2 regions of the Luteipulveratus mongoliensis genome follow, and region 2 is predicted to be linked to the other one. Evidence: predicted binding sites of a transcription regulator. Region 2 holds the regulator's gene; the other holds the start of a gene.

Region 1 (8,344 bases), 630 kb from region 2:
TCCTGGACCGGTTGTTCGGGCGCAAGGACCAGCAGCAGGGGCAGGCGGGCTTCCCGCAGCCGCCGCAGCAGGAGGGCTACGGGCAGCAGGCAGGCTTCGGACAGCAGCAACCGCCGGCCGAGGCCGCGCCCCAGGGCGGGTTCCAGCAGCAGCCGGCGCCCCCGGCGTACCAGCAGCCGCCGCAGCAGCAGACGACCGACGCCGACCAGCAGGCGATCCAGCGCTACGAGTACCTCCTGCGTACGGCCCCGCCGGAGCAGATCGAGAAGGCGCACGAGCAGGCGTTCGCTCAGCTGACACCCGCGCAGCGCCAGCAGGTCCTCAACAAGCTCGCCCAGACCTCGCCCCAGGACGCGCCGCGCGACGACTCGCCGCAGTCCCTGGCGCGCAGCGCGACGCGGATCGAGATGCAGCAGCCGGGCACACTCCAGCGTGCGTTCGGCGGGCCTGGCCTCGGCGGTCGAGCGGGTGGCGGTGGCCTCGGGATGGGCGGCATGCTGCTCGGCAGCGTTGCCGGTGCGTTCATCGGTACGGCCATCGCTCAGGAGCTGTTCGACAACGACGTCACCAGTGACGCGACCCTCGACGACAGCGCCAACCCGGACAATCAGGGCGGTGGCGACCAGGGTGCGGATCAGGGTCAGGGCGACGCCGGCTCCGGCGATGCGGCATCCGGTGACGCCGGCGCCCAGGCCGACACGGCGGCGTACGACGGTGGTGACCCGGGTGCGGGCGCGGACTCTGGCGGTGGAGACTTCGGTGGAGGGGACTTCGGCGGCGGAGACTTCGGTGGGGGAGACTTTGGCGGTGGATTCGATGGCGGTTTCTAGGAGTGGTGTGTGAGTCCAGTCTTCGACTGCTCGACCTCGGAAGGGCGTGAGGAGGGGCTGGCTGCGGCCAGGACGGCGATCGGTGACGGTCGTCTCGTCGTGCTCCCCACCGACACGGTCTACGGGCTCGCGGCTGATGCGTTCAGTCCGGCCGGTGTGGCGGCGATCTTCTCTGCGAAGGGTCGCGGGCGAGAGATGCCGCCCCCCGTGCTGGTCCCCAACCCCCGCACGGTCGACGGACTGGCCATGGCCATGCCGTCTTACGTCAAGCGGCTGATGAAGGAGTTCTGGCCCGGCGGGCTGACCCTCGTCGTACGCGCGCAGCAGTCCTTGTCGTGGGACCTCGGCGAGACCAACGGCACGGTCGCGCTGCGTATGCCCGATGACGAGCTCACCCTGACTCTGCTGGCCGAGACCGGTCCGCTCGCGGTGAGCAGCGCCAACCGCACGGGCCAGCCGGCTGCCACGACGGCCACCGATGCCGGTTTCCAGCTCGGACCGTTCGCCGACATCTACCTCGATGACGGCCCGCGCGACGCACTGCAGCCCTCGACCATCCTGGACTGCACCAAGCCCGACCCGATCGTGCTGCGCGAGGGCGCGGTCTCGCTCGACCGGCTGCGCGAGGTGCTCGGTGACATCGACCTGGTGGCACCGCACGTCGAGGAGCCGTTCGGCGTCGGCGAGGATGACGGGGTCACTGGCGGCGCACCGGAGCTGCCCGAGGATGTCCAGCTGGCGTCGTCCGCTGACGTCGACGAACCGGAGCCGCCTACCCTGGGCCAGCACTGGCAGGATTCTTCGACCGTGCAGCCGCACCGATCGTTCGGGAGCACAGCGCTCCCGCGCCCCGAACCATCGGTGGACGAGGACCAAGCCGAGCCAGCCGCTCTTCCAGATCAGCCCAGCCCGCCCGAGACAGCGACAGGTGACCAGCGATGACCACGCCCTTCTACGGTTCCGACTACGACGCACTCGAGCAGTTCGATCCCGACATTGCAGGCGTGCTGCTCTCCGAGCTCGACCGGCTGCGTGGTGGCCTCCAGCTCATCGCCAGCGAGAACCTGTCGAGCCCTGCGGTCCTCACCGCACTCGGCTCGACGCTGTCCAACAAGTACGCCGAGGGCTACCCCGGGCGTCGCTACTACGGCGGCTGCTCCGAGGTCGACAAGGCCGAGACGATCGCCATCGACCGGTGCAAGGCGCTCTTCGAGGCCGACCACGCCAACGTCCAGCCGCACTCTGGCGCGAGCGCCAACCAGGCGGTCTACGGCGCGTTCATGAAGCCGGGCGAGACCATCTTGTCGATGTCCCTGCCGCACGGTGGCCACCTCACCCACGGCACCAAGATGTCCTTCTCCGGCAAGTGGTTCAACGCCGTCAACTACGGCGTCGACAAGGAGACCGAGGACATCGACTACGACGAGGTCGAGGCACTCGCCAAGGAGCACCAGCCCAAGGTGATCCTCGCGGGCGGCTCGGCCATCCCGCGTCTCATCGACTTCGAGCGCTTCCGCAAGATCGCCGACGAGGTCGGCGCCATCTTCTGGGTCGACGCCGCCCACTTCATCGGCCTGGTGGCCGGCAAGGCCATCCCCTCGCCCGTGCCGTACGCCGATGTCGTCTCGTTCACGACGCACAAGGTGCTGCGTGGCCCGCGCTCCGGCGCGCTGGTCTGCAAGGAGGAGCACGCGAAGGCACTTGACCGCGCGGTCTTCCCGATGATGCAGGGCGGCCCGCAGATGCACACGATCGCGGCCAAGGCGGTCAACTTCAAGGAGTGCGCGACGCCGGAGTATGCGACCTATGCCAAGCAGGTCATCGCCAACGCGCAGCAGCTCGCAACGTCGTTGGGGGAGAAGGGAATTCGCCCCACGACGGGCGGCACCGACACCCACCTCTCGCTGCACGACCTGCAGGGCATCAACGTCACCGGTGCGGACGCCGAGCTGCGTGCCGACGCGGCCGGCATCGTGCTGAACAAGAACGCCATCCCGTTCGACCCGCAGAAGCCCAACATCGCCTCCGGCATCCGCGTCGGCTCACCGTCGGTGACGACGCAGGGGATGGGCGTCGAGGAGATGAAGCAGATCGCCGACCTGATCCACAAGGCGATCACCGAGGGCGACGGCGACCCGGACCACGCGGTGGCCAAGGAGGTCCGCGCGCAGGTGACGGATCTCGTGGGCCGCTTCCCCGCGTACCCGCGAGGCTGACTGAGCTCCAGTGCGCGAGTACGTCCTGGTCGCGGTCATCGCGGCCGTCTTCACCTTCGTCGCCACCCCGGTGGCGCGCTGGGTGGCTGTCCGCTTCGGGGCGGTCACGCCCGTGCGCGGCCGGGACGTCCACTCCGTGCCGATCCCGCGACTCGGCGGGATCGCCATGCTGGTCGGATTTACCGTGGCGATCCTGGTCGCCATCCAGCTGCCGTATCTGTCGACACTGCCGCATCGTCCCTTGGCCGGCGTGCTGGCCGGCGCCACGCTCATGTGCCTTCTCGGGGCCATCGATGACTTCCGAGAGCTGGATGCGCTGACCAAGTTCGCGGGGCAGCTCATCGCGGCCGGGGTGATGGCGTTCTCGGGCGTCCAGCTGATCACCTTGCCGATCGCCGGGCAGACCGTCCTGCCGCAGCCGGTGATGATCGGGCTGACCGTCTTCATCGTGATCGCCACGACCAACGCGGTGAACTTCGCCGACGGCCTCGACGGGCTGGCGGCCGGAGTTGTGGCCATCGCTGGCGGCACCTTCTTCATCTGGGCCTACTCGATGCCGAACACCGGCAATGATGCGAGCACCGCCAGCGTCTTCTCGGTCGCGACCTTGATCACGGCCGGGCTGGTCGGCAGCTGTGTGGGCTTCCTCCCACACAACTTCCACCCGGCACGACTGTTCATGGGCGACTCAGGCGCGCTGCTGCTCGGACTGCTGCTGTCGGCGGCAACGATCTCGTTGACGGGTCAGTTCGACCCGGCGACCGCCGACAACCGCCAGGCGACTGTCGCGCAGTGGCTGCCGATCGCCTTGCCAGTCGCGATCCTGGCGCTGCCGGTGCTCGACGTGGTGATGGCGATCATCCGCCGGCGCGGCCGCTTCTCCCAGCCCGACTCCAAGCATCTGCACCATCGGATGTTGCAGATCGGGCACACGCACCGTCGTGCGGTGCTCATCCTGTACCTGTGGTCGGTCTCCGTGGCATCGGGTGTGCTCGGCTATGCGTTCCTCCCGGCCAGCTGGGCGACCACGCTGGTGGCCTGCCTTCTGGCCGCGTCCCTGTTGCTGACGTGGGGCGTACCTCGCTGGAGCCCGGCTCGTCGACTGCGGCCCTGACCTGTTGCGGAGCCGGGGGAGTGACCCCGATTGGCGGCACGCCAGATGCTTGTGATAGTTTTCACAAGCGTTCGAAGGAACGCCAGATTGCCTCTTCGCGAGGCGCCCGTTGACGCCCACGATCTGTGCAGATTAAGGAAGCCCGACGATGGACTCCCGCCCGCGAGACGCGGCTAGGCCGACCAAGGCCGTCGCTGTCGGTGACAAGCCGTTCGCTGCCATGCTGCAGGCCGGTGTGCTCGCCTCGATGGTTGCGTTCCCGGTCGTCGTCATCGCGCTCTGGATTGCCCGAGACAGCAAGGGCGGCGGCTCCGCGGCGCTCGGCGCCCTGCTCGCGGTCGTCTTCTTCGCGGCCGGCCTGCTCATCATGGGCAAGATCGTCGATGACAACCCGATGACCGTGATGGCGGGCGCGCTCGCCGTCTACCTTGGGCAGATCATCTTCCTCGGCATCGTCATCCTCTTCCTGTCCGACGCGAGCTGGATCGACGGGCCGGCGTTCGGTATCGCCGTGCTGGCGATCGCGCTGGTCTGGCAGGTCGCGCAGATTGCCGCCTTCATGCGGATGCGCAAGCCGGTCTACGACGAGCCTTCCTCCGCAGACGACTCCACCGAGGAGACGTCATGATGGTTCGTACGCCCCACGTGTCAGGACACGCATATGAGCGCCTCTTCACCCGGCAGTCCGTCGCCGGACCCGCGCGACCCGGAGCCCTACCGCGGCCCGGAGCAGGGTCGGCACTCCGAGGGACCCATTCCCGAGGCAGTCGCGTGGAGCGTCACGGCCTACCTCATCTCCGGCCCGTTTCTGTACGGCGGACTCGGCCTGCTGCTCGACCACTGGCTGGGCACTCAGTTCCTTGTGGTGCTCGGCATCCTGGGCGGTATGGCGCTGTCCATGTACCTGATCTGGTTCCGGTACGGTACGTCCTGACTTCTGCAGGACCTGAGCACCGCGCGTCACCGCGGCGCTCGCCGGCTCCTGGGGCCATCCGGTGGATCTCATCTGCCACCTCCCAGCCCACCCCCACGTCCGAAGTTCTGCACCAGGTCGAGGAGATCTCGTGAGCTACACCGTGCTGGCCGCCCTGAGCGGTCTCAGCGCCTCATCCGATGGCGGAGATGGCTTCGAAGCCCCGACACCGGAGGAGTTCTACCAGCCGTTCTTCGGCTCAGGTGACTTCTCGGTCACGCGGCCGATGTTCCTGTTCGCCATCTCGGCGGTCATCGTCGGGGCGTTCCTCATCTTCTCCACGCGCAAGGCGGCGGTTGTTCCCGGTAAGGCCCAGTGGGTCACCGAGCAGGGCTACAACTTCATCCGCAACGGCATCGCGCAGGACATCATCGGGTCGAAGGAGTTCCTGAAGTACGTCCCGCTGCTGTTCACCCTCTTCTGCACGATCCTGGTGAACAACCTCTTCGGGGTCATCCCGCCGTTCCAGTACCCCACGATGGGTCGCGTCGGATTCCCGATCGCCCTCGCGCTGCTGGTCTACGTGATCTACCAGGTCATCGCCTTCCGTCGGAAGGGTGTCCTCGGCTACCTCAAGGACCTCGTCCCCGCAGGTCTGCCGGGCTGGATCAAGCCGATGATCCTGTTCCTGGAGATCATCACCTACTTCATCACCCGGCCGGTCACGCTCGCACTGCGACTCTTCGGCAACATGTTCGCCGGTCACATGCTGCTCCTGCTGTTCATCCTCGGCGGCGAGTACATGATGTTCCACGCCTCGGGCTTCCACATGAAGATCTTCGGCGGCGCGTCCTACCTGCTGGCCGCCGTGATGACGGTCTTCGAGATCCTGATCGAGTTCCTGCAGGCGTACATCTTCACCATGCTGGCGGCGACCTACATCGCCGACTCGCTCAGCGAGCACCACTGACGGCCGTCGCCGTTCGAGACCAACAACTTCATACGCACACCAATCACACTTCCGGCCGGTGGCATACCGCCCGGGGACACCAGAAACACGAAAGAGAGACCGTCGTGGAAGGCACCATCAACATCGGTGGCAACATCGCGATCATCGGCTACGGCCTGTCTGCGATCGGCCCCGGTATCGGCATTGGCCTCATCTTCGCCGCCTACATCAACGGCGTGGCCCGTCAGCCCGAGGCTCGCGGCATGCTGCAGTCGATCGCCATCCTGGGCTTCGCCCTCGCCGAGGCGCTGGCCATCTTCGGCCTCGTCCTGGCGTTCGTCTTCAAGAAGGGCGTTTGACGCGCGCCGGTCTGCACATCTCGTACGTTCAGCGGACCTAGGAGAACCCCGTGCACAACATCGCCACCGCAGCTGCTGCGGTCGTGAGCGAGGACAAGGTAGCCGGCCGAGCCCCGATCCTTCCCCACCTGGGGGAGCTGATCTTCGGGATCATCGTCTTCTTGCTCCTCCTCTGGGTCGTGGCCAAGAAGGTTGTACCCAAGCTCGAGCAGGCCTACGCCGAGCGCACTGCTGCCATCGAAGGTGGCATGGCGCAGGCTGAGGAAGCTCAGAAGGAGGCCGAGGCTGCCAAGGCGCAGTATGAGGCCCAGCTGGCCGATGCTCGCGCGGAGGCCGCCAAGATCCGCGAGGATGCTCGTTCCCAGGGAGCGACCATCATCGAGGAGATGCGTACGCAGGCTGGTACCGAGGCAACTCGGATCACCGAGTCGGCTCACAAGTCGATCGAGGCCGAGCGTCAGCAGGCTGCTGTCTCGCTGCGCGGCGATGTCGGTCGGCTGTCCACTGACCTCGCCGGCCGCATCGTCGGTGAGTCGCTCGAGGACGAGACGCGTCAGCGTGGCATCGTCGAGCGCTTCCTCGCCGAGCTCGAGGCCGGCGACGTCACTCCGGAGAAGATCACGCCGGCCGGTGGCGCCACCCCCGCCGGGACGGAGTCCTGATGCAGGGCGCCTCCCGGTCGGCCCTGGCCAAGGGACGCGACGAGCTCGGCCAGATCCTGGCCAGCGTCATTGACTCGACGCAGATCGGCGATGAGCTGTTCTTCGCGGGTCAGACGCTGGACGGCAGCGCGTCCTTGCGACGCGCGCTGGCCGACCCGTCGCGCGAGGCCGCTCCGAAGCAGGACCTGGTCGAGCGTCTCTTCGGCGGCAAGGTCGGCAACGAGACGCTCGAGCTGCTGCGCGCCCTGGTCGCGCAGCGCTGGTCGGGCGAGCGCGACCTGGCTGACGCGCTCGACCTGCTCGGTGCCGAGGCGATCGTCGCGTCGGCAGAGCAGCAGGGGCGGCTGGACCAGGTCGAGGACGACCTGTTCCGTTACGGCCGCACGGTTGCCGGCGACGCGGGCCTGCGTGACGCGTACAACGACCGTCAGCGCAGCGGGGCCGACAAGGCCACGCTGACCACGCGACTGCTGGACGGCAAGGCGGCGCCCGAGTCGGTTCGGCTCGCGGCGCACGCGGCGGAGGCCCCTCGGGGTCGCCGGTTCGAGAAGGCGCTCGAGGGCTATGTGGCAGTCGCTACGCAGCGGCGCGAGCAGCTGACGGCGCTGGTGACGGCGGCAGTGCCGCTGGACCCGACGCACGTGCAGCGGCTCAAGCAGGCGCTGAACGATATGTACGGCAAGCCCGTTCAAGTGAATGTCGTCCTCGACCCGCACGTCGTCGGTGGCCTTCGCGTACAGATCGGTGACGAGGTCATCGACGGCACGATCGCTCGACGGCTCGATGACGCACGACGTGGGTTGGCCAGCTGAGCCACGCACGACACGGCGCCGACCGGCGTACGACACAACTGCAGCAGACCTCGCACGACACACAGACTTCGGGACGCACCACGATGGGCGACCCGGCACGAAGGAGTAGATGATGACGGAGCTCTCGATCCGTCCGGATGAGATCCGCGACGCCCTGGACGGTTATGTCCAGTCCTACGAGCCTGGCGCGGCCTCCCGTGAAGAGGTCGGTCGCGTGAGCGATGCCGCTGACGGCATCGCCCACGTCGAGGGCCTGCCCTCGGTCATGACCAACGAGCTGCTGAAGTTCGAGGACGGCACGCTGGGCCTCGCGCTCAACCTCGACGTCCACGACATCGGTGTCGTCGTCCTCGGTGAGTTCTCCGGTATCGAGGAGGGCCAGGAGGTCAAGCGCACGGGCGAGGTCCTCTCGGTCCCCGTCGGCGACGCCTACCTCGGTCGCGTGGTCGACCCGCTCGGCACCCCGATCGACGGCCTCGGCGAGATCAA
Region 2 (8,344 bases):
GGCGCGGTCCCGGCGGCTGGTGGCCGAGCAGGAAGGCGAACCCGTCGGCGTGGTCTCGGTCGGTGACGTCGTCGACGAGGACGACATCGACAAGGACGGCGACACCAGCGAGATCGTGGCCGAGCTGTTCGGGCTCTGGGTTGCGCCGGAGCTGCGCGGCAAGGGCGTGGCCTGGAAGCTCGTGCAGGCCGGCGTCGACGAGGCCCGCGAGGAGAAGCGCTCGTTCGCGGTCTACTGGGTCGGCACGGACAACGGCCGGGCGGTGGCGTTCGCCAGCAGCTTCGGTTTCCGGCCGACCGACTCCCGTCGCTCGATGCGACCGCAGGACGCCTCCGACGACGAGGACGACGACAACCTCGAGATGGCGATGATCTACCCCCTCGGCAGCGACCCCGGGGCGGTCCCGAGCTCGGTGCTGTCGTGACGGGACGACGATGCCGGACCGAGGGAGCCTGCGACCTCGGCCGGAGGAGAAGTCCCGTCCACAAGAACAGGTGACGTCCATGCCGGCGGGCGCAGATCAGCCCCTCCGCACGCGGGTCGTGTGGGACCCCAGCCTGACGGCGTACAACTTCGGGCCCGAGCACCCGATGAACCCGCTCCGTCTCGACCTCACCGCCCGTCTGGCGCGGGAGCTCGGCGTGCTCGATGCGCCCGGCGTGGAGGTCGTACCCCCCGCGCTGCCGCCTGAGGGCGACGCGTTCCTGGAGCAGGTCCACGACCGCGACTACATCGATGCCGTACGCCGTGCCTCGGCTGATCCTGCGAGCGCGGACCCGGCGTACGGCCTGGGCACCGAGGACGACCCGGCGTTCGCCGGGATGCACGAGTCGTCCGCACTGATCGCCGCCGGGACGGTCGACCTGTGCAGGGCGGTCTGGGAGGGCGAGATCGACCACGGGGTCAACTTCTGTGGCGGCCTGCACCACGCGATGCCGGGCTCGGCGTCCGGCTTCTGCATCTACAACGACGCGGCCCTGGGCATCCAGTGGATGCTGGACCACGGTGCCGAACGTGTCGTCTACGTCGATGTCGACGTCCACCACGGTGACGGCGTCGAACGCGTCTTCTGGGACGACCCGCGGGTGCTGACCATCTCCCTCCACGAGAGCGGCCGGGTGCTGTTCCCGGGCACCGGCTTCCCGGGTGAGATCGGTGGTGCTCGTGCGATGGGCGGGGCGGTCAACGTGGCCCTACCGCCCGGCACCGGCGACGCTCCCTGGCTGCGCGCGCTGCATGCGGTGGTCCCGCCGCTCGTACGCGCCTTCGACCCCCAGGTCATGGTGACCCAGCAGGGTTGCGACTCCCACTACTCCGACCCGCTCGCGCACCTGGCGCTGTCCGTGGATGCCCAGCAGACGTCGTACGCCCTGCTGCACCGCCTCGCGCACGAGGTCGCGGGCGGGCGGTGGATCGCGCTGGGTGGCGGTGGCTACGAGATCATCGACGTCGTACCGCGATCCTGGACCCACCTGACCGCGATCGCCGCGCACCGTCCGATCGACCTGCGTACGCCCGTGCCTGCGGCCTGGCGCGACCACGTGACCCGGCTCGTCGGCCGCCCCGGACCGCCCCGGATGGGCGACGGCGTCGCCGAGGACGGCATGGTCTGGTTCCGGTCCTGGGAGACCGGCTTCGACCCGGACGACCGGGTCGACCAGAGCGTGATGGCGACCCGTGAGGCGGTCTTCCCCCTCCATGGACTGGACATCTGGCTCGACTGATTTTGTCGAGCGTTTTCGGCGTGTCGACTGGACGAGTCACCGTCAGGACTATCGCGGAGGGGCCTTTCGGCTCTATCGTGCTACCTCAAGAGCTGCCTGTGACCCAGTAGTCACACCCGTCACGGCAGTCCATGTCGCATCGGACCAGTGGAGAGGTCGGGGTGGATCCCAATGACTGAGGACCGCCAGGTCGGTGAGGTGCAGTTCATGACGGTCGCCGAGGTCGCCGCGCTGATGCGGGTGTCCAAGATGACCGTCTACCGGCTCGTCCACAACGGGGAGCTGCCTGCCGTCCGCGTCGGCCGCTCCTTCCGGGTGCCCGAGCAGGCCGTGCACGAGTACCTGCGGACCTCTTACATCGAGACCGCGTAGTCGCTCCTCACGTCCGCTGCTCCCGGATTGGGCCAGATCGGGCTCGGGGGATACCCTGGGGCGGATTGGCTGTGCGTGCTTGGCGCGACGCCATCGCACGTAAAACCATTCCTCGAGCATCGAAGGACGTTGACCTATGGGTTCCGTCATCAAGAAGCGCCGCAAGCGCATGGCGAAGAAGAAGCACCGCAAGTTGCTTCGCAAGACGCGTCACCAGCGCCGCAACAAGAAGTAGCGGCTGACCGGTCCCTGACCGGTTCAACGTCAAGGCCCCCGGGTCCCGTACGACGGGCGGGGGCCTTCGTCGTGCCCGAAGGTGATCGGTCTCACGTCTCATGCGCTGGTCCCGGATCTGCGGAGGCACCCGAGTGCCCAGTCGTGGCGCCTAAGATCGGCGCATGGCTGACGTTGTTCTGGTGACCGGTGTGTCCCGACTCGTCGGCGGCCGGACCGCGCAGCAGCTCAGCCTCAGCGGTCAGGTCAAACGAGTGATCGCGGTCGATGCGGTGCCGCCCAGCCACGATCTGGGTGAGGCGCAGTTCGTCCGCGCGGACATCCGCAACCCGATCATCGGCAAGATCATCCGGCAGGAGCAGGTCGACACGGTCGTCCACCTCGGCGTCATCACGACGCCCCGGCAGGCCGGCGGGCGGGCCTCCCAGAAGGAGATCAACGTCATCGGCACCATGCAGCTGCTCGCTGCGTGCCAGAAGGCCGACAGCCTCACCCGACTCGTGGTCAAGTCCTCCAGCTCGGTCTACGGCTCCTCGCCGCGTGACCCCGCGATGTTTACCGAGGACATGACGGCACGCAAGGTGCCGACGACCGGTTTCGCCAAGGACTCGGTCGAGGTGGAGACCTACGTACGCGGGTTCGCACGTCGACGCCCCGACGTCGCGGTCTGCATGCTGCGGATGGCCAACGTCGTGGGCGCGGGTCTGCGGACGCCGCTGACCGACTACCTCAGCATGCGCGCCCTGCCGGTGCCGTTCGGATTCGACGGCCGCGTCCAGGTGCTGCACCTGGACGATGCGGTCCGGGCGACGGTGGCCGCGGTCACCGGCGAGGCAAGCGGCATCATCAACGTGGCCGGCGAGGGCGTGGTCACGGTCAAGCAGGCCGCCCGGCTGATCAAGCGGCCCATGGTGCCGGTGCTGCCCTTCGCTGCGGGCGCGGTGTCGCTCGCCAGCAGCCGTGGCGGCCTCGGCACCTTCGACGCCCAGCAGATGGACTGGCTCTGCTACGGCCGCGGCATGGACACCACGCGGATGCGCGAGCTGCTGAAGTTCGAGCCGGAGCACACGACTCGCGAGGCCATCGTCGAGGTGTTCGGCGATCACCACAGCTGGCCCCCGTCACCGGGTGCCGTACTCGCGTCGATGATCGGAGGGGGATCGTGACCAAAGGGGAGCCCGGCAAGGGCGCTGCCAAGAAGACCACTGCCAAGAAGATCGCCTCCGCGCCCAAGAGTGCCTCGATCACCACGCAGCCCGCCGAGATCGCGGCGGCCGCAAAAGCTCGAAAGCGTCCGGCGCGCAAGGATATTCGTGCGGCCGCCGCACACCCGAGCATGCGCAAGCGGACGACTGCGGCGACGACCGACGACGCGACCGAGCGTCCGCTGCGGGCGGTGCCCGACCTGCCCGAGCTGGGCGACGCGCAGGCGACGCCGACGCCGACCGGTGGGTCGTCGTACCCCCTGCCAGGTCTGGAGACGGCCGTCTCCACGTTGGTGAGCGCGCTGCGGGTGGCCGGGTCGGCCGCGGGACTGCAGGGCGAAGACCTCGAGGCGCGGATCGCCCAGGCCCTCGCCTACCTCCGGCGGCGCGTCACCGGCGACTACGACATCGACGAGTTCGGCTTCGATCCCGAGTTCACCGAGGAGGTCTGGCTGCCGTTGCTGCGGCCGATCTACAAGCGGTGGTTCCGCGTCGAGGTGCGCGGGATCGAGAACGTCCCGGCCGACGGTTCGGCACTCGTGGTCGCCAATCACTCCGGCACGGTGCCCGTCGACGGCCTCATGCTGCAGGTCGCCCTGCACGACCAGCACCCCGCGCACCGGCACGTACGGATGCTCGGCGCCGACCTCGTGTTCCAGTCGCCGCTCGTGGGCGAGCTGGCGCGCAAGGCCGGTACGACCCTGGCGGCCAACGCGGACGCCGAGCGGCTGCTCGGCACCGGACAGCTGACTGCGGTGTTCCCGGAGGGGTTCAAGGGCGTCGGCAAGCCGTTCAGCGAGCGTTACCGGTTGCAGCGCTTCGGGCGGGGCGGGTTCGTCTCGGCCGCGCTGCACACCGGCGCACCGATCATCCCGTGCTCGATCGTGGGCGCCGAGGAGATCTACCCGATGATCGGCAACGCCAAGAGTCTCGCGCGCATGCTCGGCTTCCCCTACTTCCCGCTCACAGCGACGTTCCCGTGGCTCGGCCCGCTGGGGGCCATTCCGCTGCCGTCGAAGTGGATCATCGAGTTCGGTGCGCCGGTCGACACCGCGAGTCTTGGCCCGGAGGCCGCTGACGACCCGATGCTCGTCTTCGACCTCACCGATCAGGTGCGCGAGACGATCCAGCAGACGCTCTACTCCCTGCTGCTGCAGCGGCGCTCAGTCTTTTGGTGATCGGTCGCCGCGCCAAGCCGCACACCGTGACGTTGGTCGGCAAACCCGGCTGTCACCTGTGTGATGACGCCCGCACGGTCATCGAGCGGGTGTGCGCCGATCTCGGCGTGACGTGGGACGAGCGATCGATCCTGGACGACGACCAGCTGCGCCAGCAGTACGCCGAGCAGATCCCGGTCACGCTCGTCGACGGGCGCCAGCACGACTACTTCCACGTGGACGAGAAGCGGCTGCGCCGCGCGCTGCGCTGACCACGCACGGAATATCGCGCCGTCCGCGGCGTTGCGCCTAGCACACGCCTCTACTAGCACGTGGAGCGGTCTTACGCGACTTTGTGCCTGCCTTCACAAGCGCTTAAGGTGAGGGGGTCCCAAAACCTCTGGTGTTGGCGTTTGATATACGCCTGCCCGCAAGAGAGGAGCGAAGGCGCTCGTGACAGCCGCCCCAGCAGCACGCCGGGGGATTCCCGGTGCGACAGTGGCGCGGCTGCCGGTGTACCTCCGAGCCCTCGCCGGACTAGCCGCGAAGGGCGTCGACACCGTCTCGTCCGAAGAGCTGGCCGAGTCCGCGGGAGTCCGCTCCGCCAAGCTGCGCAAGGACCTCTCCTACCTCGGTTCCTATGGCGTCCGCGGTGTCGGTTACGACGTCGTACGCCTGCGCGAGGAGATCGCCCGCGAGCTGGGTCTGCAGCACGACTGGTCCGTCGCGATCATCGGGATGGGCAACCTGGGTCACGCGCTCGCGGCTTACTCCGGCTTCGCCACCCGTGGCTTCCGAGTCACCTGGCTGGTCGATGAGGACCCGGCCATCGTCGGCCAGACCATCGCCGGCCTCACCGTCATCAGCTTCGACGAGCTCGCTGCTGAGCCCCCCGGGGGCCTGATCGGAGTCATCGCGACCCCGCCGACCGCGGCGCAGGCCGTGGCGGACCGGCTCGTGACGATGGGCGTCCACTCGATCCTCAACTTCGCACCCTGCGTGCTCAACGTCCCGGAGGGCGTCGAGATCCGCAAGGTCGACCTGGCGACAGAGCTGCAGATCCTCGCCTTCCACGAGCAGCACGCTCGGGAGGACGCCGACCCGATCGACGGCGGACTACAGGAGGCGACGTCGTGAGCGTCATCGTGATCGGGCTGTCGCACAAGACTGCCTCGATCGACACCCTGGAGCAGGCCGCTCTCGACCAGGAGCGTCGGGAGACCTTGCTGGCCAGCCTGGATGCCGGGGAGCACGTCGGCGAGGCGCTGCTGATCGATACCTGCAACCGTGTCGAGGTCTACGCGGACGCACACACCTTCCACGGTGCCGTCACCGAGATCGGCGAGAGCCTCGCCAAGGCCACCGAGCTGCCGCTGCGTCAGCTGCGCGAGCACCTCTACGTCCACTACGAGGACCGAGCCGTCGCGCACCTGTTCTCAGTCGCCGCCGGGCTGGACTCGATGGCCGTGGGCGAGAGTCAGATCCTGGGTCAGCTGCGCGAGTCGTTGCGGACGGGCCGCGAGACCGGCCGCATCGGCTCCGTCCTCGACGGTCTCGTGCAGCAGGCCCTGCGGGTCGGCAAGCGCGCACACTCCGAGACCGACATCGACAGCGTGAGCCGGTCCCTGGTCGAGCGCGGCATCCAGCAGGCCGAGGTCCACCTCGGACCGCTCAGCAGCCAGCGCGTTCTCGTCGTCGGCGCCGGAGCGATGAGCAGCCTTGCGGCACATACGGTTTCGCGGACCGGCGTGGCCTCGCTGACCATCATCAACCGGACCTACGAGACCGCCCGCCGGCTTGCTGACGCCACCGGCGGGCAGGCCCTGCCCTTCGACGCGCTCGCCGCAGCCATCGCCCAGGCGGACCTCGTCATCTCCTGCACGGGCTCGGTCGGGCATGTCATCGACGCACACCACCTGCCAGGGCCGCAGGTCCAGCACCGGCAGGCGTACGTCGATCTCGCCCTGCCACGCGACGTCGCTCCCGAGGTGGCCGAGCGAGTCGCCGTCGAGGTGATGTCGCTGGCCCACCTCGGCAGCTCCGTCGAGGGCTCGGCAGTCGACCAGGTGCGTGCGGTCCAGGACCTGGTGACCGGTGAGGTCGCCGACTTCCTGATCGCTCGCCGGGCTGCATCCGTCGCGCCGACCGTCGCCCTGCTGCGCTCGCGCGCCGCGGATGTCGTCGCCGCCGAGCTGAGCCGCCTGCAGCAGCGCGTGCCCGGTCTGACCGAAGCCGACCAGGCGCAGGTGCAGCTCACGGTGCACCGCGTCGTCGAAAAGCTGCTGCACACACCGACCGTCCGGGTGAAGCAGCTCGCTGGGGAGGGCCAGGACTACACCACGGCTCTGCGCGAGCTGTTCGACCTCGACCCCCGCGACACGGCCACCGTGTCGACGCCGCCCGCGCCGAAGGGTCTTCAGACATGACCACGACCACCACGACGACTCTGCGCCTCGGGACCCGACGCAGCGAGCTGGCGACCACTCAGTCCACGTGGGTGGCCGATCGCCTTCGCGCGCTCGGCCACGAGGTCGAGCTCGTCGAGATCGTCACCGAGGGCGACACCAACCGAGCGCCCCTGGCGACCATCGGTGGCACCGGAGTCTTCGCGGCCGCGATCCGACAGGCCCTGCTGTCCGGCGAGGTCGACATCGCGGTGCACTCGCTCAAGGACCTTCCGGTGGCTCCCGAGCCGGGCCTGGTCATCGCCGCCATCCCGCAGCGTGAGGACCCCCGTGACGTGCTGATCGCGCGCGACGGCCTCACGCTCGGCGAGATCCCCGAGGGCGGCATCATCGGCACGGGTTCACCGCGACGAGCAGCGCAGATCGCGGCCCTCGGGCTCGGCGTTGAGGTCCGTGCGATCCGCGGCAACGTCGGCACCCGCATCGGTCTCGTCCGGCCTGGTGAGTGCGACGCCGTCGTGCTCGCGCGCGCTGGCCTGGCCCGTCTCGGCAGGCTCGACGACGCGACCGAGGTACTCGACCCGCTGCAGATGCTGCCCGCCCCCGGACAGGGTGCGCTCGCGGTCGAGTGCCGGGAGACCGACACTGCACTGGTCGAGGCCCTGGCCGCGATCGATGACCCCGAGACCCGCGCGGCAGTCACCGCCGAACGCGTCCTGCTCCAGGCCCTTGAGGCCGGCTGCTCGGCTCCCGTCGGTGCTTTGGCCGAGGTCGCCGAGGAGGAGGACGGCTCGCTCGTCATCTCGTTGCGCGGCTTCGTCGGGACGACGGACGGCTCCTTCGAGCTGCGCCGGTCCCAGGTCGGTCCGCTCAGCGCGCCCGAAGACATCGGCCGGCAGCTGGCCCGCACCATGCTCGAGGACGGCGCCGCCGATGCCATCCGAAAACCGGACGGCCAGGTGGCCGTCCCGCTGGAGCGACTACCGGCCGCACCCGCCCAGCCCCCGTCGCCCGATGCGCCCAGCACGGCGACCACAGACCTCAGTACAGATAGTCACAAGGCCACGGAGCGTGAGAAGTGAGCACCAGCATCAAGACCGCAGCCAAGTCCAAGGCTCCGGCGCGTGTCGCGTTCGTCGGCGCCGGCCCCGGCGACCCGGGTCTCCTGACGATGCGCGCCGCCGAGCTGCTGCAGGCCGCCGATGTCGTCGTCATCGACCAGGTGGCTCGCGAGGAGTTCCTCGCCG

Evidence for each region. The regulator Rex, encoded in region 2, represses fermentation and respiration genes when NADH is low (regulators of the CRP and FNR family bind a similar motif). The targets are predictions, from matches to a motif close to CTTGTGAANNNNTTCACAAG.
Region 1: VV02_RS19420 (Cg1360 family ATP-synthase-associated protein) is a predicted target of Rex. The motif match lies at 4,209-4,228, and genes of this name have one in related genera.

Annotation. Positions count from the first base shown of each region.
Region 1 covers NZ_CP011112.1:4,095,198-4,103,541, reverse strand. Annotated here, with positions in the region: gene VV02_RS19440 (hypothetical protein) at 1-830, shown strand, start outside; gene VV02_RS19435 (L-threonylcarbamoyladenylate synthase) at 840-1,772, shown strand; gene VV02_RS19430 (serine hydroxymethyltransferase) at 1,769-3,046, shown strand; gene VV02_RS19425 (glycosyltransferase family 4 protein) at 3,057-4,160, shown strand; gene VV02_RS19420 (Cg1360 family ATP-synthase-associated protein) at 4,309-4,788, shown strand; gene VV02_RS19415 (hypothetical protein) at 4,822-5,094, shown strand; gene atpB (F0F1 ATP synthase subunit A) at 5,225-6,043, shown strand; gene atpE (ATP synthase F0 subunit C) at 6,166-6,381, shown strand; gene VV02_RS19400 (F0F1 ATP synthase subunit B) at 6,441-7,043, shown strand; gene VV02_RS19395 (F0F1 ATP synthase subunit delta) at 7,043-7,855, shown strand; gene atpA (F0F1 ATP synthase subunit alpha) at 7,968-8,344, shown strand, end outside.
Region 2 covers NZ_CP011112.1:4,721,858-4,730,201, reverse strand. Annotated here, with positions in the region: gene VV02_RS22500 (GNAT family N-acetyltransferase) at 1-424, shown strand, start outside; gene VV02_RS22495 (acetoin utilization protein AcuC) at 504-1,724, shown strand; gene VV02_RS22490 (helix-turn-helix domain-containing protein) at 1,896-2,096, shown strand; gene VV02_RS26165 (30S ribosomal protein bS22) at 2,233-2,331, shown strand; gene VV02_RS22485 (NAD-dependent epimerase/dehydratase family protein) at 2,495-3,496, shown strand; gene VV02_RS22480 (lysophospholipid acyltransferase family protein) at 3,493-4,713, shown strand; gene VV02_RS22475 (glutaredoxin family protein) at 4,710-4,964, shown strand; gene VV02_RS22470 (redox-sensing transcriptional repressor Rex) at 5,146-5,829, shown strand; gene VV02_RS22465 (glutamyl-tRNA reductase) at 5,826-7,118, shown strand; gene hemC (hydroxymethylbilane synthase) at 7,115-8,179, shown strand; gene VV02_RS22455 (bifunctional uroporphyrinogen-III C-methyltransferase/uroporphyrinogen-III synthase) at 8,269-8,344, shown strand, end outside.